DNA from 3 places in the Streptomyces sp. NPDC058307 genome. Region 1 is predicted to be linked to each of the others. Evidence: riboswitches for the same ligand, from Rfam matches in the RefSeq annotation. Region 1 holds a riboswitch; each other region holds the start of a gene.
The links. Region 1 has a riboswitch for S-adenosylmethionine ahead of thrC (threonine synthase). Riboswitches for the same ligand answer to the same signal wherever they lie in the genome.
Positions count from the first base shown of each region.

Region 2: another riboswitch for S-adenosylmethionine. It lies ahead of ACFVYN_RS08345 (aminotransferase class V-fold PLP-dependent enzyme); the one in region 1 lies ahead of thrC (threonine synthase).
Region 3: another riboswitch for S-adenosylmethionine. It lies ahead of ACFVYN_RS36900 (putative leader peptide); the one in region 1 lies ahead of thrC (threonine synthase).

Region 1 covers NZ_JBHVYZ010000066.1:11,780-18,406, reverse strand. The annotation lists gene ACFVYN_RS33805 (cold-shock protein) at 262-468, opposite strand; gene ACFVYN_RS33800 (MoaD/ThiS family protein) at 912-1,187, opposite strand; gene thrC (threonine synthase) at 1,184-2,464, opposite strand; SAM riboswitch class I at 2,482-2,640, opposite strand; gene ACFVYN_RS33790 (glucosyl-3-phosphoglycerate synthase) at 2,777-3,721, shown strand; gene ACFVYN_RS33785 (trehalose-6-phosphate synthase) at 3,828-5,225, shown strand; gene otsB (trehalose-phosphatase) at 5,228-6,049, shown strand; gene ACFVYN_RS33775 (DUF3263 domain-containing protein) at 6,086-6,319, opposite strand; gene ACFVYN_RS33770 (ABC transporter substrate-binding protein) at 6,358-6,627, opposite strand, start outside.
Region 2 covers NZ_JBHVYZ010000007.1:182,142-188,768, forward strand. The annotation lists gene ACFVYN_RS08340 (PQQ-binding-like beta-propeller repeat protein) at 1-1,105, opposite strand, end outside; gene ACFVYN_RS08345 (aminotransferase class V-fold PLP-dependent enzyme) at 1,173-2,534, opposite strand; SAM riboswitch class IV at 2,661-2,777, opposite strand; gene trpD (anthranilate phosphoribosyltransferase) at 2,854-3,918, opposite strand; gene ACFVYN_RS08355 (cytochrome P450) at 4,016-5,206, opposite strand; gene ACFVYN_RS08360 (cytochrome P450) at 5,247-6,521, opposite strand; gene ACFVYN_RS08365 (cytochrome P450) at 6,539-6,627, opposite strand, start outside.
Region 3 covers NZ_JBHVYZ010000082.1:21,561-28,187, forward strand. The annotation lists gene ACFVYN_RS36885 (LLM class flavin-dependent oxidoreductase) at 1-187, shown strand, start outside; partial or broken gene ACFVYN_RS36890 (NtaA/DmoA family FMN-dependent monooxygenase) at 184-1,583, shown strand; gene ACFVYN_RS36895 (DUF1684 domain-containing protein) at 1,687-2,511, shown strand; SAM riboswitch class IV at 2,600-2,713, shown strand; gene ACFVYN_RS36900 (putative leader peptide) at 2,748-2,864, shown strand; gene ACFVYN_RS36905 (ABC transporter substrate-binding protein) at 3,078-4,697, shown strand; gene ACFVYN_RS36910 (ABC transporter permease) at 4,701-5,660, shown strand; gene ACFVYN_RS36915 (ABC transporter permease) at 5,657-6,616, shown strand; gene ACFVYN_RS36920 (dipeptide ABC transporter ATP-binding protein) at 6,613-6,627, shown strand, end outside.

The DNA.
Region 1 (6,627 bases):
GCACCCCCACAGGCCCCGCAGCGAAGCAACGACGCCCGGAGTCGCTCCCGTTGACACCCCCGGACGACCCACCGGGGCCCAGCGTGCCGCCGCAGGCATCCAGGGGCGCGGGGAACTGCGCAAAACGCCCGCCCCCACCGAACCCGCACCCGCACCCGCCAACCGCACACATGCCGAAGGGCCCGTACCCATGACTCCCCATGGGGTACGAGCCCTCCGAAGAAGAACGAAGAACGACGCTGTTGTTACCCGGCGCGTGCTTCAGCCAGTCGCGAGACGGACCATGTCCGCCTGCGGCCCCTTCTGACCTTGCGAGATCTCGAACTCGACCCGCTGGCCCTCTTCAAGGGTGCGGTAGCCGTCCATCTGAATCGCGCTGTAGTGGACGAATACATCCGCACCACCGTCGACCGCGATGAAGCCGTACCCCTTCTCCGCGTTGAACCACTTGACGGTGCCCTGAGCCATGCCTAACTCCCCTATTACTGGCCCTTGCACGGATCCACACTTCATGGATCCGGGTCAGACCTCACCCCCCACATGGTTGGGGGCGTGCGCCGGAACGCGTCGACCGCGGCTGAATGTATCTGTCCAACTGCCGTCTGCAACAGGTCAATCGGACGAGAATTCTGGACGGAAGGGGTCCGGAATGTAGTAAGAATTCGCCCGAATCCGGGGCAAGTCGGGCCCCACAAAAGGAGCATAAGTGGCAAAGAACCCACACACTTTGGCTACTTCTCGTCGCATCCGAAGTCAGAACTCATATGCGCCCGGCATGAAGGAAGCAGCAGCTTCCCCAACTGTACCGTGCTCAACCATAGAGAATTGCCCCCTCCGCTTCTCTGGCGGAGAGGGCAATCGGATGAACTCTCGGTAATTTCTGTTACCGAAGGTAATGACCAGTCATACGGTCACCCGCCGGCGACCGCCGGGATGATGGAGACTCCGGCCCCGTCGGGCGTCGCCGTCTCCAGCCCCTGCTCGAACCGCACATCGTCGTCGTTCACGTACACATTCACGAACCGCCGCAGCTTGCCCTGGTCGTCGAGAACACGCGCCGCGATACCGGTGTGGTTCTTCTCCAGATCGGCGATGACCTCGGCGAGGGTCCCACCCTCGGCCTGCACCTCGGCCTGGCCGCCGGTGTAGGTGCGCAGGATGGTGGGGATGCGGACGTTGACGCTCATGCGAGGCCAGCCTCTCGGAAAGAGTCCAGATTCGGACGGATCGTGGCGGTGAGCCCGGTACCGGCCACCGCGTCCAGGGTCTTGAGACCGTCGCCGGTGTTCAGCACCACCGTGGTCTTCGTCGGGTCGAGGACGCCGTTCTCGATCAGCTTGCGGGTCACACCCACCGTCACGCCACCGGCGGTCTCCGCGAAGATCCCCTCGGTCCGCGCCAGCAGCTTGATCGCGTCGACGATCTGCTCGTCGTTCACGTCCTCCACCGCACCGCCGGTACGACGCGCGATGTCCAGCACGTACGGGCCGTCCGCGGGGTTCCCGATGGCCAGCGACTTGGCGATGGTGTCCGGCTTCTGGGGGCGGACCACGTCGTGCCCGGCCTTGTACGCCACCGACACCGGCGAGCACCCCTCGGCCTGCGCGCCGAAGATCTTGTACGGCCTGTCCTCGACGAGCCCGAGCTTGATCAGCTCCTGCAGACCCTTGTCGATCTTCGTGAGCTGCGAGCCGGAGGCGATCGGCACGACCAGCTGGTCGGGGAGCTTCCAGCCCAGCTGCTCGCAGATCTCGTACGCCAGGGTCTTGGACCCCTCCGCGTAGTACGGCCGCAGGTTGACGTTGACGAAGCCCCAGCCCTCGCCGGCCGGGTCGCCGATCAGCTCGGAGCAGAAGCGGTTCACGTCGTCGTAGTTGCCCTCGATGCCGACGAGCTCGCCGCCGTAGATCGCGGCCATGACGATCTTGCCCTGCTCCAGGTCGTGCGGGATGAACACGCAGGAGCGGAAGCCGGCCCGGGCCGCGGCGGCACCCACGGCGCCGGCGAGGTTGCCGGTGGAGGAGCAGGAGAGGGTGGTGAAGCCGAAGGCGCGGGCTGCCTCGATGGCCTGCGCGACGACGCGGTCCTTGAAGGAGTGCGTCGGGTTGCCGGAGTCGTCCTTGATGTACAGGCCGCCGGTGACGCCGAGCTCGCGGGCGAGGTTGTCGGCCTTGACGAGCTTGGTCCAGCCGGGGTTGATGTTGGGCTTGTCCGCCACGTCCGCGGGGACGGGCAGCAGCGGGGCGTAGCGCCAGATGTTCGAAGGTCCCGCCTCGATGCGCTTGCGGAGTTCCTCGGTTTCGTAGGCCGAGAAGTCGTACGCGATCTCAAGCGGGCCGAAACACTCCTCGCAGGCGAAGACCGGGCCGAGCGGGACGCGGTGGCCGCATTCGCGGCAGCTCAGCGCCGCGGCGGGACCCAGGTCGACGGAGTTCGTGGTGCTTGCAACAGTCTGCGCAGCCATGGAGGCGAGGCCCTTTCTCCTCATCTTCCTCACGACGCACTTCGCCGTGAGACGGATTTGGCACCTTCCCGAGCCGGGAGCCTCGCGGAGACGATCGTCAGCGATCGCTACGAGAACCGACTGGAGGGTTGCCGGGGCTTCATCGGGCCGTATCCCTCTGCCCCTCTGGATGAGCGGTATGAAGTTGTTAACGGCGGCCACCTCGGACATGCGATGGTCATCCGCGTTGTTCAAGACTGTAACCGACGACCAGGACAGTTGAGAGAGACGTCCGAACCGCGAGATGGATCACACGCTAAGGAGCCGCGCACTGTGCTGAACGAAGTCGAGCGCTGGCTGGCCACCAGGTCCTGGTCCGCGACTGATCGCCCGCTCCACCGGATCATGGCCGCGAAGCGGAGCTCGGGGCAGACCGTCAGTGTCGTCCTGCCCGCGCTCAACGAGGAGGAGACGGTCGGTGACATCGTCGCCGTGATCCGTCATGACCTCATGCAACAGGTCCCGCTCGTCGACGAGATCGTCGTCGTCGACTCGGGATCGACCGACCGCACGTCCGAGGTCGCCGCCGCGGCCGGGGCGCGGGTCGTCCACCGCGACGACATCCTCCCGCGCATACCCGCCGTGCCCGGCAAGGGCGAGGTCCTGTGGCGCTCCCTGCTGGTCACCAGCGGGGACATCGTCTGCTTCATCGACGCCGACCTGAAGGAGTTCTCCTCGGAGTTCGTCTCCGGCATCGTCGGCCCGCTGCTCACCGACCCCGGGGTCGACCTGGTCAAGGGCATGTACGACCGTCCCCTGGGCGGCGCCGCCGGACAGGGCGGCCGGGTCACCGAGCTGATGGCGCGCCCGCTGCTGAACATGCACTGGCCGCAGCTGGCCGGTTTCGTGCAGCCGCTGGGCGGCGAGTACGCGGCCCGGCGCTCGCTGCTGGAGCAGCTGCCGTTCCCGGTCGGCTACGGCATCGAGCTGGGCATGCTGGTCGACGCCCTGCACCTGGTCGGCCTCGACGCCCTCGCCCAGGTCGACGTCGGTGTGCGCAAGCACCGCCACCAGGACGGCCAGGCCCTGGGCCGGATGTCCGCCGCGATCTACCGCACCGCCCAGCTGAGGCTGGCCCGCGGCCATATGATCCGGCCCGCCCTGACCCAGTTCGAGCGGGGCCGGGACGGCTTCGAGCCGCGGACGTACTCCGTGGACACCGAGGAGCGGCCGCCGATGGTGGAGATCGCGGAGTACGCGGAGCGGAAGGTCGCGTAAGCGCGCGGAGGAAGGTCGCGTCACCGCGCGCCGGAAGGTCGCGTCACCGCGCGCAAGTGCGCATCCGTACGTTTGAGCGTTTGGGGGCCGGGCTAGGTTGAGGCGTATGGCGTCAACCAACAGTGCTGCTCAGGTGCTGGTCGCGTCCAACCGCGGCCCGGTCTCGTACGAAACGCGCGAGGACGGCTCGCTGCATGCCAAACGCGGTGGCGGCGGGCTGGTCTCGGGCCTGTCTGCGATCGGCTCCGACGCGGACTCCCTGTGGGTGTGCTCGGCGCTCGGCGACGGCGACCGCGAGGCGGTCCGGCGCGGGGTCGGCGAGCCGGGGGTCCGCATGCTCGACATCCCGGCCGACGTGCACGCCGACGCGTACAACGGCATCGCCAACTCGGTGTTGTGGTTCGTCCACCACCTGCTGTACCAGACCCCGCTGGAGCCGTCCTTCGACGCGGAGTTCCGGCGCCAGTGGGCGTCGTACGAGACGTACAACCGCGCCTTCGCCGAGGCGCTCGCCCAGGAGGCGGCCGAGGGGGCGGCGGTCCTGGTCCAGGACTACCACCTGTGCCTGGTGCCGGGGATGCTCCGTGAACTCCGTCCCGACCTGCGCATCGCCCACTTCTCGCACACGCCGTGGGCGCCGGTGGACTACTTCCGGATGCTGCCCGACGACATCGCGGGCCGGCTGCTGCGGGGCATGCTGGGCGCCGACCGGCTCGGCTTCCTCACCCAGCGCTGGGCGGACGCGTTCACGGCCTGTTGTACGGAGTTCGCGGACGGGCTCGGTGAGACCAGGATCGGGGTGCACGGGCTGGGCGCGGACGCGGACTTCCTGCGCGCCCGTTCCCACGAGGCCGACGTCGAGGAGCGCATCGTCGCCCTGCGCGAGGAGATCGGCGCGGGCCGCAAGACGATCGTCCGGGTCGACCGCACCGAACTGTCGAAGAACATCGTGCGCGGGCTGCGCGCCTACCGGCGGCTGCTGGAGTCGCGGCCGGAGTGGCGGGAGCGGGTCGTGCACGTGGCGTTCGCGTATCCCTCGCGGCAGGACCTGGCGGTGTACCGGGACTACACGGCCGAGGTGCAGCGGGTGGCCGAGGAGATCAACTCTCAGTACGGGACGCCGGGCTGGACGCCGGTCCTGCTGAATCTGAAGGACGACTTCGCGCGCTCCCTCGCCGCGTACCGGCTGGCCGACGTGGCGCTGGTCAACCCCATCCGGGACGGCATGAACCTGGTCGCGAAGGAGGTGCCGGTGGTCTCCGACGAGGGGTGCGCGCTGGTGCTGTCGCGGGAGGCCGGGGCGTACGAGGAGCTGGGTGACGACGCGATCGTGGTGAACCCGTACGACATCGAGCAGACGGCGGCAGCTCTGCACGAGGCCCTGACGATGCCGGCCCACGAACGCGCCGAACGCGCCAAGAGGCTCACCGCGGCGGCGACGGCACTCCCGCCGGCACAGTGGTTCCTGGACCAGCTGAACGCGCTGAAGGCACTGAACGGGTGAGCATGAACCTTCCTACGCCCACCACGCCCGCCGGTCAGGACGGCCTGCGGGCGCTTCTCGCGGAGCCGCGGCGGGCGGTGATCGGGCTCGACTTCGACGGGACGCTGGCGCCGATCGTGGCGGATCCGGAGCAGGCACGGGCGCACCCGGAGGCGGTGTCCGTCCTCGCCGCCCTCGCGCCGAAGGTGGCCTCCGTCGCGGTGATCACCGGCCGCCCGGCCGAGATCGCGGTCCGCTACGGCGGTTTCGCGGGCGTGCCCGGTCTGGAGCACCTGACCGTCCTGGGCCACTACGGCGCGGAACGCTGGGACGCGGCGACCGGCGAGGTCACGGCGCCCGAGCCGCACCCCGGTGTGGCCGCGGTCCGTGCCGAGCTGCCATCGCTCCTCGACGGGACCGGCGCCTGGGTCGAGGAGAAGGGCGGCCGGGCGGTGGCCGTGCACACCCGCCGCGCCCCCGACCCGCAGGCCGCCTTCGACGCCCTCCGCACCCCTCTCGGCGACCTGGCCACCCACCACGGCCTGATCGTCGAGCCGGGCCGACTGGTCCTGGAACTGCGCCCCCCGGGCATGGACAAGGGCGTCGCCCTGCTGACCCACGTCCGCGAGCTGTCCGCCGGCTCCGTCCTCTACGGCGGTGACGACCTGGGCGACCTGCCCGCGTTCGCCGCGGTCGACGACCTCCGCGGCGCCGGCACCCCCGGCCTCCTGGTGTGCAGCGGCAGCGACGAGGTGACGGAACTGCGCAAGCGGGCGGACCTGGTGGTGGACGGCCCGGCCGGTGTGGTGGGCCTGCTGCGAAGCCTGGCGGAACGACTCGCCTGACGCGCAGCCGACCGTCACCCGGCGCTCACCCGGTTCTCAGCGCTCCGCCCGCCGGGCCTCCCGCACCCTCCGCAGCCGGTTCACCGTCACCGGGTCGAACACCAGCGCGCGTTCGTCGTCCAGCAGGGCGTTGAGCAGCTGGTAGTAGCGGACCGGCGCCAGGCCGAGTTCCTCGCGTATCGCCCGCTCCTTGGCGCCGGGCCCCGCGAAGGAGCGCCGCTCCAGCGCGAGGACGTCCCGCTCCCGGCGGTCGAGTTCCGCATGTTCCATGCCCCCGACGGTAACGCCCGGCACTGACAGCGACTCGGCTAGTCCGCGTTCCGCGCGGTCAGCTGCAACGCGCGCAGCACCTCCACGGGGTCCCCGTCGGGGCTCACCGCGGAGCCGATCCGCTCCTTCACGGCCGCGCTGACCGAGGCCCAGGACGTCTTGCCCACCGGAGGCAGCTCCGCGGCGGGCAGCGCGTCGAGGAAGGGCTTGAGGTCGCTGTCCCGGGAGGCCCTGCTCATGACCTCGGAGGCGGAGTTGGTCACCGGCAGCAGGTCGTACTCCCGTGAGAACGCGAGGACGTTCTTCTC
Region 2 (6,627 bases), on a different contig from region 1:
CCTGCGCGTCCCGCAGCCACAGCCACCCGCCCAGTCCGCCGGCCGCCGCGACCCCGGCACCTCCCGCCACGGCCCGCAGCAGCCGGCGCCGCGACGGCGGGGCAGGGGCCGGTGTCACGTCGGTGACCTCGGGGATGTCCGTGGCGGTCGGGGGCATCACGTACTCGACGCGGCTCTCCCGCTCGCCCGAGTCGTGCCCGGGAACCCAGCGCGCACCGCTCTGCACGGTGGCCTCGGGCTCCTTCACGGCACCGGGGGCGTACCACCCCGGCCGCAGGCTCTCGCGCAGCGAGACCGTGGTGTGCCCCGCGGCCGCGACCAGTTCCGCGGGGGCCGGCCGGGCGCCGGGGTCGTCCCGCAGACACGACTCCACCAGCGGCAGCTGCCCCTCCGGTACGGCGGACAGGTCGACGTCACCGGTCAGGATCCGCAGCAGAACGACCGAATCCTGCCCCTCGCCGAAGGGTTCCCTGCCGCCGGACGCGTAGGCGAGGACCGCGCCGAGGGAGAAGACGTCACTGGCCGGCACCACCTGGGCGCCGTTGCGGATCTGCTCGGGCGAGAGATAGCCGACCGACCCGACGACCACGCCGGTCCGGGTCAGGGCGGTGCCCTCCAGGGCCCGGACGATCCCGAAGTCGATGACGCGGGGGCCGTTCGGCGCGAGCAGGATGTTGGAGGGCTTGAGGTCCCGGTGCACCAGGCCCTTGGCGTGGATCGCGGCGAGCGCCTCGGCGAGCGCGGCGGCCAGCAGCCGTACCGCGTCCGCGGGCAGCGGTCCCCGGTCGAGCACCGCGTCCCGCAGGTTGGGCCCCGCCACGAACTCGGTCGCCATCCACGGCCGCGCCGCCTCGGTGTCCGCGTCCACGACCCGCGCGGTGTACGTACCCGCCCCGCCGACGGTCTGCGCGGCCCGCACCTCGTGCCGGAACCGGGCGCGGAAGGTGCGGTCCTCGGCGTGTTCGGCCCGTACGACCTTCACGGCCAGCCGCAGTCCGCCCCGCGCCTGGGCGAGATACACCTCGCCCATGCCGCCGGACCCGAGTCTGCCCAGGACCTCGTAGGGCCCGATGGCCGACGGGTCGGTCTCGCGCAGATCCTGCACCCCGTGCTCCCCCTGCTTTCCGTACGGTTGCTGGGGGGAGCGTATACGCGCGGTGGACTCCGGTACGTCAGACGGCCGGGACGCAGCGGCCGTCCTCGGTGCGGTACGTCCACTTCGCACCGTCCGCGACCAGTTCCTTCACGGCCTGCACGAACCGCTCCACGTGCTCGTCAGGGGTGCCCGCGCCGAAGCTCACCCGGATCGCGTTGAGGGACTTCTCGCCGGGCGCGGCCTCGGGGGCGCCGCACTCGCCCTGGGACTGCGGGTCGCTGCCGAGGAGGGTGCGCACGAGGGGGTGGGCGCAGAAGAGGCCGTCGCGGACGCCGATGCCGTACTCGGCGGACAGGGCGGCGGCGAAGTGGGAGCTGTTCCAGCCCTCGACGACGAAGGAGATCACGCCGACGCGGGGGGCGTCGTCGCCGAAGAGGGACAGGACGCGGACCGCGGGGACCTCGGCGAGGCCGCCCTTCACCTTCTTGATCAGATACTGCTCGCGGGCGACCAGGGTGTCGAAGCCGGCCTCGGTCAGCGCCTTGCAGGCCGACGCGATGGAGTAGGCACCGATGACGTTCGGGGAGCCGGCCTCGTGGCGCGCGGCGCTGTCGTGCCACTCCACGTCCACTCCCCCGTCCTCGCGCCGGGTGACCTTGCGGCTGGCTCCGCCGCCCGCGAGGTAGGGATCGGCGGCCCGGAGCCAGTCGGCGCGGCCGGCCAGGACGCCGGAACCGAAGGGGGCGTAGAGCTTGTGGCCGGAGAAGGCGACCCAGTCGACGTCGAGGTCACGGACGCTCAGCGGGTGGTGCGGGGCGAGCTGGGCCGCGTCGAGCACGATCCGGGCGCCGTGGGCGTGCGCGGCCGCGGCCAGTTCCCGTACGGGCCACAGCTCCCCGGTGACGTTGGAGGCGCCGGTGACGCACACCAGGGCCGGACCCTGGGGGTCGCGGTCGGCGAGGGCCTTCTCCAGGGTCCGGACGGCCTGGCGCGGGGTGCGCGGGGCGTCGAGGTAGCTGACCCGGGCGTCCTTCCAGGGCAGCAGGCTCGCGTGGTGCTCGGTCTCGAAGACGAAGACCTGGCAGTCGGCGGGGAGGGCGGCGGCGAGGAGGTTGAGCGAGTCGGTGGTCGAGCGGGTGAAGATCAGCTGGTCGTCGTCGCGGCAGTCGAGGAACTCGGTGACGGTCCTGCGGGCGTTCTCGAACAGGTCGGTCGACAGCTGGGAGAGGTAGCCGGCCCCGCGGTGCACGCTGCCGTAGTAGGGCGCGTACGCCGCCACGTCGTCCCAGACCCGCTGGAGGGCCGGTGCGCTGGCGGCGTAGTCGAGCGCCGCGTAGGTGACTTCGCCGCCGGTGACGAGCGGGACGGTGACATCCCGGCCCAGAAAGGGCAGAGGGGGACAAATGGTCTGGACGGCGGCAGCGGTGGAGACGGACATGGGGAACTCCCGTGAAAAGAAAAGAAAGGTGAGATGGGTGCGCGGAGGCGGGGCTCGGCGGCCCTATCGCATTCGCTTGCTCACAGGAGACTCCCTCGAATGACCAGGATCCCTGGGTTCGTGAGGGATCCGCGCTTGCCGTAGACCTCGCTGCCTACGGCCTGGTCTTCACCCGGGGCACCCCGCCACGGACGGAGGGTTGCCGGACAGTCGGCCGGGGCCTCATGACTGTCACTCATGACCTGGTCAAAGAACGTACGTGAGGTGATCGTCGTCCCGCAACCCGTGTCCGGATCGCGGGACGACACCCTGGTGGACGCTATGCGTTGCTCGCGGCCACCCAGCGCTCCAGCGTCCGCTTCGCCGACCCGGAGTCGATCGACTCGGCGGCCTTGTCCATCCCGGCCCTCAGCTGCTCGGCCAGCGTCCCCGGACCGGGGTCCAGGGCCACCAGCGCGGCCGCCGAGTTCAGGAGTACGGCGTCCCGGACCGGGCCCTTCTCGCCGTCCAGCAGACGGCGCGCGACCTCCGCGTTGTACGCCGGGTCACCGCCCCGCAGGGCCTCCACCGGCACCAGGTCGAGGCCGACGTCCCGGGGGTCGAAGCTCTCCTCGGTGACCTTGCCGTCGCGCACGACCCAGACACGGGAGGTCGACGTGGTCGTCAGCTCGTCGAGGCCGTCGTCACCGCGGAAGACCAGCGAGGAGTTGCCGCGCTCGGCGAAGACGCCCGCGACGACCGGCGCCATGCGCGGGTCCGCGACCCCGACCGCCTGGGACCGCACCCGCGCGGGGTTGGTCAGCGGGCCGAGGACGTTGAACACCGTGCGGATGCCCAACTGACCGCGTGCGGCGCCCACGTGACGCAGCGCCGGATGGAACTTGATCGCGAAGCAGAACGTGATCCCGGCCTCCCCGGCCACCTCGGCCACCCGCTGCGGGGTCAGCTCCAGGTTGACGCCGAGCTTCCCCAGGACGTCCGAGGCGCCGGACGCGGAGGAGGCGGCCCGGTTGCCGTGCTTGACGACCGTGGCACCGGTACCGGCCACGACGATCGCCGACATGGTGGAGATGTTGACCGTCTTGGCGCCGTCGCCGCCGGTGCCGACGATGTCCACCGTCCGGCCGGGGACCTCGATCACGTTGGCGTGCGCGTACATCGTCCGGACGAGCCCGTTGATCTCCTCGACCGTCTCGCCCTTGGCCCTGAGGGCGACCACGAAACCGGCGATCTGCGCGTCGGTCGCCTCGCCCTGCATGATCCGGTCCATCGCCCACGCCGTCGCGTCGGCGCTCTGGTCACGGCCGTACAGCAGGGCGTTCAGTACCTCGGGCCAGGAACGGCCCGCCGCGGTGTCGCCTCCAGCGGGGGTCACAGCGCTCATGGGGCCGCTCCTGGGTGTCGTAGAAGGTGTGCGCCCCACCCTATCCAGCCCCGATGGCGATCGAAGGGGGCCGTCCGCACAACGGACGGCGGTGCTGTCAGCCGAAAGTGACCGGCAGGTGGTGCAGCCCGCGCAGCATCAGGCTGGGGCGCCAGGTGAGGTCGTCCGGCCGGGCGTCCAGGGCGAGGCCGGGGCAGCGCTCCAGCAGCGTGCGGAAAGCGACCGCGCCCTGCATGCGGGCCAGTGGTGCGCCCAGGCAGTGGTGGATGCCGTAGCCGAAGGCCATGTGGCCGCGGGCGTCCCGGCGGATGTCGAAGCGGTCGGGTTCGGCGAACCGCCGGGAGTCGCGCGAGGCCGCGGCCAGCACCACGGCCACCGACTCGCCGCGGTCGACGGCCGTTCCGCCGATCTCCACCGGCTCCTTGGCGTAGCGGAACGCCGTGGTCTCCACCGGTCCTTCGTAGCGGAGCATCTCCTCCACCGCGTTCTCCAGCAGCGACCAGTCGCCGCGCAGGGCCGCGAGCTGATCGGGGTGACGCAGCAGGGCGAGAGTGCCGCTGGAGAGCAGGTTGGCCGCCGTCTCGTAGCCGGCCACCAGCAGGAGGAAGGCCATACCCAGCATCTCCTCGGCGGAGAGCCGGTCCTCCTCGTCCTGCATACCGCCGGCCAGCGCGCTCAGCAGATCCGCGCCGGGTTCCAGCCGCTTGGCGGCGACGAGGTCGGCCAGATAGCCGGTCATCGCCTGCGCGGCGGCACCGGCGGCGTCGGGACGGGTGAAGTCGGTGCTCTGCAGGTACCAGTCGTGGAACGCCTTGCGGTCGCCGGCCGGCACCCCGAGTAGTTCGCAGATCACGGCCAGGGGCAACGGCAGCGCGAACGCCTCGACCAGATCCACCCGCCCCAACGGCAGCATGGCATCGACCAGTTCGTCCGCGATCTGCTGGACGCGCGGTCGCAGCGCCTCGATCCGCCGTGTCGTGAAGTCCTTCGCGACCAGCCCGCGCAGCCGGGTGTGCTGCGGCGGGTCCGTCTGCACCATGTTCAGGCCGATGGAGTTGCCTCCGTCGTCCTGCCAGGCGGCCGAGTGCCGGATGTCGTTGGACAGCCGCGGGTCGGCGAGGGCGGCACGTGCCTCCGCGTGGCCCACGACCAGCCAGAACTCGCCCGACGCGGCGGTCCGCACCCGGTGCACCGGGCCCTGGGCGCGCAGCCGCTCGTAGACCGGATAGGGGTTGTCGACGAAGCCCTGGCCGTACGCGGACAGGTCCTCGGAGTGTGTCAGGGGCACGGTACTACCTCACTCGGGACGGATCGGATCGGAACGGACGTCAGCTCGTGGGCCAGGTGACCGGGAGCGTCAACAGGCCGTGGAGGACGAATCCGCCCGGCAGGTGGTGGGGCTCGAAGCCGGGGGCCAGTTCCAGGTCCGGCAGCGTGGTGGTCAGGGCTTCCAGGGCGATACGGCTCTCCAGTCGGGCCAGGTGCGCGCCGAGGCAGGAGTGGGGGCCGTGGCCGAACGCGAAGTGGCGCGGCGGACCGGTCCGGTCGAGCCGGAAGGTCTCCGGGTCCTCGGCCGACTCGGGGTCCCGGCCCACCGCCGCGACCATCGCGTGCACCTTCGCGCCGGCCGGGATCGCCGTGCCGCCGACGACCGTGTCCTCGGTGACCAGACGGGGTGTGCCCTGCAGCGAGGTGGTGTGCCTGAGCCCTTCCTCCACCGCCGCGGGGATCAGCCCGGGGTCGGAGACGACCTCCTCCCACAGCCTCCGGTCCCGCAGCAGCCGGTGCACGGTGTTGGCGATGAGGTGGCTGGTGGTCTCGTGGGCGGACGGCAGCAGGCTGAGGAGAGCGGCGACGGCGTCGTCGTGGGTACAAACCGGATCGCTTTGCGCGGCCGCCGCGGCGAGGACGCCGAGCAGGTCGTCGGCCGGGTGCCGGCTTCGGTCGGCCAGCAGGGCACGGAAGTATGCCTCGAACTCCAACACGCTCTTCGCGCACCGGAGTTGATCCTCCTCGGGCAGCGGGAGCACCTGCATGAGGAGCCAGTCGTTGTTCCACGCCTTGACCGTGTCCCGGTCCTGGGGCGGTACGCCGATGATGTCGCAGATCACGGCCAGCGGCAGCGGCTGGGCGAACCCGGCGAGGAGATCGGCGCCTGTCTCGTCCTTCGTGGATTTCAGGCCCCGGACGAGGGTGTCGGCCGTTGCCCGGATCGCGGGTTCGTTCCTGTGCAGGGCGGCCGGTGAGAACTCCTCGTCGACGAGGGCCCGGAACCGGCCGTGTTCGGGAGGGTCTGCGTTGAACGGCGGGACCCGGTAGTAGACCGAGTCGGACAGCAGTTTCCGGCACGCGTCGGTGAACTCGTACGCGCCGAGAGTGTTCGCCCGGCTGGTGAACCGGACCGGATCCCGCAGCACGGCGGCCGCTTCCGCACGCCCCGTGACGATCCAGGGGCCGTCCCCGGTAATCGGACAGACCGGCGCCGTCTGCCGGGCGACCCGGTAGGTGTCGTACGGATTCGCCGTGTACCGGGGGTCCGAGAGGTCGAACAGGCCGGCCGGTTCGGTGGGGTCGGGTCCGTCGTCCTGTACGTCTTCGTTCATGTGTGCGTCCCTCTCGGTCATGGCGCGTAGCGCACCGGCAGATGGAGGACTCCGCGCATCAGGCTGGGCCGCCAGGCGAGCAGGTCCGGGTCGGTGTCGAGGGCGA
Region 3 (6,627 bases), on a different contig from region 1:
GCTGCACCCGCTGGTGCTGGACGAGGACCTGCCCGTCCTCTCCGGCCTCGTGCTGCCGGCCCTGTCCGAGCGGCGCCTCGTCGCCCGTCCGCTGCCCGGTACGTCCCTGCGCTCGACCCTGGGTCTGGAGCGCCCCGTCAACCGCTTCGCCGCCGCTGCCGTGGCCGGCCAGGAGGACGCCCGATGACCCGCACCGATCCCCTCGACGTCCCCCGCCCGCACGCCCGGCTGCACTTCGGGGTGTTCTTCCAGGGCGTCAACCACTGGACCATCTGGTCCGCCCCCGACAGCGGCTCCCAGATCGACCCCGCCTCCTTCCGCCGGGTCGCGCAGACCGCCGAACGGGGCCTGTTCGACGCGTTCTTCCTCGGCGAGGGGCTGCGGCTACGCGAGGTCGACGGCAGGATCCACGATCTCGACGTGGCCGGACGCCCCGACGCCATCACCCAGCTCGCGGCACTGGCCGCGGTCACCCGCCGGATCGGGCTTGTCTCCACCTCCAACTCCACCTTCAACGAGCCCGCCGACCTCGCCCGCCGTCTGTCCGGACTCGATCTGCTCTCCGAAGGCCGCGCCGGCTGGAACGTGGTGACCACGGACAACGCCTGGACCGGCGCCAACTTCCGCCGCGGCGGCTACCTCGACCACGCCGACCGCTACCGCCGCGCCGAGGAGTTCCTCACCGTGGCCCGCGCGTTGTGGGACGGCTGGCAGGACGGAGCGATCGCCGACTCCGCCGGGGCACCGGAATGGTCGGCGCCCGGTGCCGTACGCCAAGTACGGCACCAGGGACCGCAGTTCGACATCGACCTCGCCCCGACGCTGCCCCGCAGCGCCCAGGGGCACCCTGTGATCTTCCAGGCCGGTGACTCCGGTGAGGGACGCGACTTCGCCGCCCGCAACGCCGACGTCATCTTCTCCGCGCACGGCAACGACTTCGACGACGCCCTTGCCTTCGCCCAGGACATCCGGCACCGGCTGCGGGCGGTCGGGCGGCCCGACGACGACCTGCGGATCCTGCCGGGCACCGAGATCATCATCGGCGCCACCGAGGAGGGGGCCCAGGAGAAGAAGCGCTGGATCCGGCTCCAGCAGGTCACCCCCGCCACGGCACTGGGCATCGCCGGACTGCTGTGGGGCATCGACCTGTCCGACCGCGACGCCGACGGGCCGCTGCCGAAGGAGGACCCGGTCGTCGCCGAGAACGACGGCTCCTTCGGGGCCCGGCGCATCGCCGACCGCGTACGGTCGTGGCCGAGTGGCGGGCGAAGGCGGAAGCCAACGGCTGGTCGCTGCGCGAGACCGTCATCGCGCTCGGCCCGCAGCGCGGGCACGTCGGCACCCCGTCCGGCCTGGCCGACAAGTTCGCCCACTTCGTGCGGCACGGCGCGGTCGACGGCTTCAACGTCACGCCGTACCTCATCCCCGACGGCCTCGACGACATCGTCGACCTGCTCGTCCCGGAACTGCAGGAACGCGGGATCTACCGCACCGAGTACACCGGCACCACCCTGCGCGAGAACCTCGGCCTGCGCGAGCCCCTCACGCACCGGTCCGCGCGGGAGCAACGGCAGGCGGGCTGACATGGCTGCGCGAGGAGCGCCCAACGCGTCCGACCGCCGGGCCATCGACGGCCCCACCGGCACCCTGAACCCGCACTCACGCGCGCGTGACGAAGGAGAACCCATGACCACCGAGGCCACCAAGACCGACTTCCATGCCTTCACCGAGACCTGGCTGGAGTGGTACCGGGCCCAGGAGGCCCGGCTCGCCGACCCGCACGGGTTCCTGGCGATCACCGGCCTGCACTGGCTCGACGACCGCCCGCAGCGCTTCCCGGACGCGCCCGGCGCGTGGCGAACCGGCCCCGACGGGGTCGTCGTAGATCTCGACGACGGCGAGGAACTGCTCGTCGACGGAACGCCGGTGCACGGTGAACACCGCTTCGGCGTGCTTGCCGAGCGCACCGGTGTCGACGCCGTCTGGGGAGACGCCGTCATCGAGGTCGCCAAGCGCGGCGGGCACGACATCGTGCGCCCCCGGCACCCCGACGCGCCGCTGCGCACGGCCTTCACCGGAACGCCCGCCTACGCCCCCGACCCGCGCTGGGCAGTGACGGGCCGTTACATCCCCTTCGACACGCCACGACCCACCACCGTCGGCGCCGCGGTCGAGGGCCTTGAGCATGTGTACGACGCTCCGGGCAGGATCGAGTTCGAGCTGGAGGGGAGCCCACTGTCGCTGACCGCGTTCCCCGGCCATGGCGCCGGCCGGCTGATGGTGCTGTTCACGGACGCGACCTCGGGGGTCACCACCTACGCCGCCAACCGGTCCCTCTCCCTGGAGCCGCCCACCGCCGACGGAACGGTCGTCCTGGACTTCAACCGCGCCGCGAACCTGCCGTGCGCCTACACGGACCTGGCCACCTGCCCGCTGCCCCCGGCCGAGAACCGGCTGCCGGTGGCGATCGAGGCCGGCCTGAAGATCCCGCGCGAGCGCGGCGGTTCCTGAGCCGGACCCGCTGCCGGCCCGACTGCCCCCGCAGCACGCCGGTTTGCGGCATTGACGTACGACGAGAGCCCTCCGTACGATCACGAACGGCATTGAGTGTCAGCGTCAAGCCCTGGCTCGCTGACCGGCAACCCTCCCCCGCGGTGGGGTGCTCCAGGTGAAAGCCCGGCGGGATCACCGACGATCTCCGCAAGCGCGAGGCCCCGTGACCGGGGCCGGAAAAGTGGAGGCCCGGTATGCGGCACGGTGGTGATCTCGGCGTCCGCTTCATCGGCGCCACCGTGTTCTCCCGGCTCTCGCGCCGGCGTCACATCGACCTCAAGCGCTCGACCAGCTGTCTCTGTCGGGCCTGACAGGCTTTCCCACCGCTGGTCGCGGTTCGGCACCCGCTGCCGCCGCGCCCGCCTGCGCCTGATCTCCGGCTGTCTTCGAGCCCCGTTTCCCGTGATCCCTGTCTGTCCAGCGCACCCCCGGCACCGGCGTCGCACCGGCCGGGGCCGCACGCCCAGGTACGGCCATGCCGCGTACGGCATCCGTCCGGGTGACACGAGTAGGAGAAGCCCTCCGTGACTGCACTTCCCCATGTCGGATCCGCCCGCTGGGCGGCATGGACCGCCCTTGTCACCACCAGTGTTCTACTGACCGCCTGCGGCTCGGGTGGCGGCGACTCCGGCAGCGGCACCGGGCAGCCCGGGTCCGGCGGCACCCTGACCTTCGCGGTGGGCTCGGACGCCGGCTGCGTGGACCCGCAGCAGGTCGCCAGCAACGAGACCATCTACTCGGTGCGCCAGATCGTGGACTCCCTCACGGACCAGGACCCGAAAACCGGCAAGATCGTGCCGTGGCTGGCGAAGAGCTGGGACATCAGCTCCGACGCCAAGCAGTTCACCTTCCATCTGCGCTCGGGTGTCACCTTCAGCGACGGGTCGAAGCTGACCGCTCAGGTGGTCAAGGACAACTTCGACGCGGTGCCCCGGCTCGGCGCGCTCGGCACCCTCGCCCAGGGCTATCTCAGCGGCGTCGAGAGCACCACGGCAGTCGACCCGCTCACCGTCAAGGTCACCTTCAAGCAGCCCAACGCCCAGTTCCTCCAGGCCACTTCGACACACTCGCTGGGCATCGAATCCTCGGCCAGCGTCAAGAAGACCCCGCAGCAGAAGTGCAGTGACGGCGTGACCGGCTCCGGGCCGTTCGTGCTGAAGCAGTACGTGCAGAACCAGTCGCTCACCCTCGCCAAGCGCGCCGGATACGCCTGGGGTTCCTCGCTGTGGACCAAGAAGGGCGAGGCATACCTGGACAAGCTGGTCTTCAAGGTCGTACCGGAGGCCGGTGTTCGGGCGGGCAGTCTCCAGTCCGGCCAGGTGGACGCGATCAGCAGTGTCGGCAAGGCCAACGAGGCAGCGCTCAAGGGCGGCCAGGTCGCCCTCCAGCGACGGGCCAACCCCGGCGTGGTGTTCGGCCTCGGCCTCAACAACTCGCGGCCGGTCCTGAACGACGCGCGCGTGCGCCAGGCCATCCTGTACGCCGTCGACCGGCAGCAGATCGCCGACACCGTGTTCCCGACCGGCACCCAGGCGGCCACCAGCGTCCTCGCCCACACCACGCCCGACTACACCAGCCTCGCGTCGGGCCTGAAGACCGACGCGGCCAAGGCCAAGTCCCTGCTGGACGCGGCCGGTTGGAAGACCGGCAGCGACGGCATCCGCACCAAGGACGGCAAGAAGCTCGGCCTGACCATCGACTGGATCCCCAACGCCGGCACCAACCAGCCCGCGTTGGAGCTGATCCAGCAGCAACTCAAGGCGGTCGGCGTCCAGGCGACCCTCAAGCAGCTCCAGGTCACCCAGCTCGCGCCGACGCTGCAGTCGGGCGACTACGACGCCGCCTGGGGAAACGTCACCCGTGCCGACCCCGACATCCTGCGCAGCTCCTTCTCCACGAAGCTGGCCAACTTCTACCGCGTGCCGACGAGCGGCCTGGACACGGCCCTGGCCGCGCAGGCCGCGACCACCGACACCGCCAAGCGCAAGCAACTGGTCGGGCAGGCGCAGCAGTTGATCGTGCAGAACGCCTACTACGTGCCGGTCGTGGAGCTCCAGACCCAACTGGCGGTGTCGAAGAAGGTGCACGACCTGAACTTCGACGCCTCCAGCCGGCTCCAGCTGCACGACACCTGGATCGGCTGACGCATGCGCCGCTATGTGATCAAACGGCTCGCGCAGGCGGTCGGCGTGCTGTGGGCGGCGTACACGGTCTCGTTCCTGGTGCTGGACTATCTGCCGGGTGACCCGGTCACCGCGATGGCCAGTGCCGGGATGGACTCGGGGCAGGTCGACCCGCATCAGCTCGCCGCCCTGCGGCACGAGTACGGCTTCGACAAGCCCGTGCTGGTGCAGTACGGCGAGTACCTGGGGCGGGCCGTGCGCGGGGACTTCGGCGACTCGGTGTCCACCGGGCGCCCGGTCGCCTCGACGCTGACCGACGCCCTGCCACAGACCCTGCAGTTGACCGGCGCGGCACTGCTGCTCGCGGTGGTCCTCGGCGGTGGCCTGGCGGTGCTGGCCACCTACACCGCTCAGCGCTGGCTGCGGCAGCTGCTGCTGTCGCTGCCCCCGCTCGGGGTGTCCGTCCCCACGTTCTGGGTGGGGCTGCTGCTCGTCGAGGCGTTCTCCTTCCGGCTGCACTGGTTCCCGGCGTTCGGCAATGACGGACTGCGAGGGCTGGTGCTGCCTGCCCTGACGCTGGCGGTGCCGACCGGCGCGCAGGTCGCCCAGGTGTTCGCCAAGAGCCTGCTCACCGCGCTGGACCAGGCGTATGTGGAGACCGCGCGGGCCAAGGGCGCCGGGCGGTGGCGGGTTCATCTGCGGCACGCCCTGCGCAACGCCTCCCTGCCGGCGCTGACGGTCGTGGGCCTGCTGGTGGGGCAGCTGATCGCCGGTTCGGTGGTCGTCGAGACGGTGTTCTCCCGCGACGGCCTCGGCCGGGTCACCGCGGCGGCGGTCACGTCGCAGGACATTCCGGTGGTCCAGGGGGTGGTGGCGTTCGGAGCGCTGATCTTCGTGATGACGAACCTGGTCATCGACCTGGTCTATCCGCTGCTCGACCCGCGGATCGTGGTGGCCTCCGGCAGAAGGGCGGGCTTCGCATGAGCCAGAGCCAGAGCCTTGTCGATGTCGATGTCGATGTCGACGACGTCGACGACGCGGCCGAGGCCGCCCTCGGCCGGCCGCTCGACACCAGGACCGGTGACCCCGGTGCCGGACCGGGGCGCCGCGTCGATGTCCGGCGGGTGCTGCGGTTCGTGTCGCGCCGCCCCGGTCTGCTGCTGTCGGTCGCCGTCCTGGTGTCGGTGGTGCTGGCCTCGTTCTGGCCGGACCTGTTCACCTCGCGGGATCCGCTGGCGGGGGTGCCGTCGCAGAACTTCCGCGGCCCGAGCGCCGACCGCTGGTTCGGCACCGACGAGCTGGGCCGCGATGTGTTCTCCCGCGTGGTGCACGGCGCCCAGCTGTCCCTGAAGGCCACGCTGATCGCGGTGCTGGTCGCGTTCGTGGTCGGCGGCCTGCTCGGCGTGGTCGCCGGGTTCGTGGGCCGCTGGGTGGACGACGTGCTGATGCGCTTCGTCGACGTGCTGCTGTCCATCCCCGCGCTGTTCCTGTCGCTGGCCCTGGTCACCGCGCTCGGCTACGGGACGGTGAAGGTGGCGGTCGCGGTCGGCATCGCCTCGGTCGCCTCGTTCGCCCGGGTGGCGCGCGCGGAGGTCCTGCGGGTGCGGCAGGCGGTGTTCGTCGAGGCGTCGCGCTCGTGCGGGGCCCGCTGGTACTCGGTCCTCGGCCGGCATGTGCTGCCCAACGCGGCGGGCCCGGTGATCGTCCTGGCCACCCTGGACTTCGGCTCCTCGATCCTGGCCGTGTCGGCGCTGAGCTTCCTCGGCTACGGGGCGCCACCACCGGCCCCGGAGTGGGGCACGTTGATCTCCGAGGGCCGCAACTATCTCGCCAACGCCTGGTGGCTGACCGCGCTGCCCGGGCTGGCGATCGCCGCGACCGTGCTGGCCACCAACCGCATCGCCCGGGCGCTCGACGGCGAGTGGTCCAGGCAGCGATGACCCACGACAGA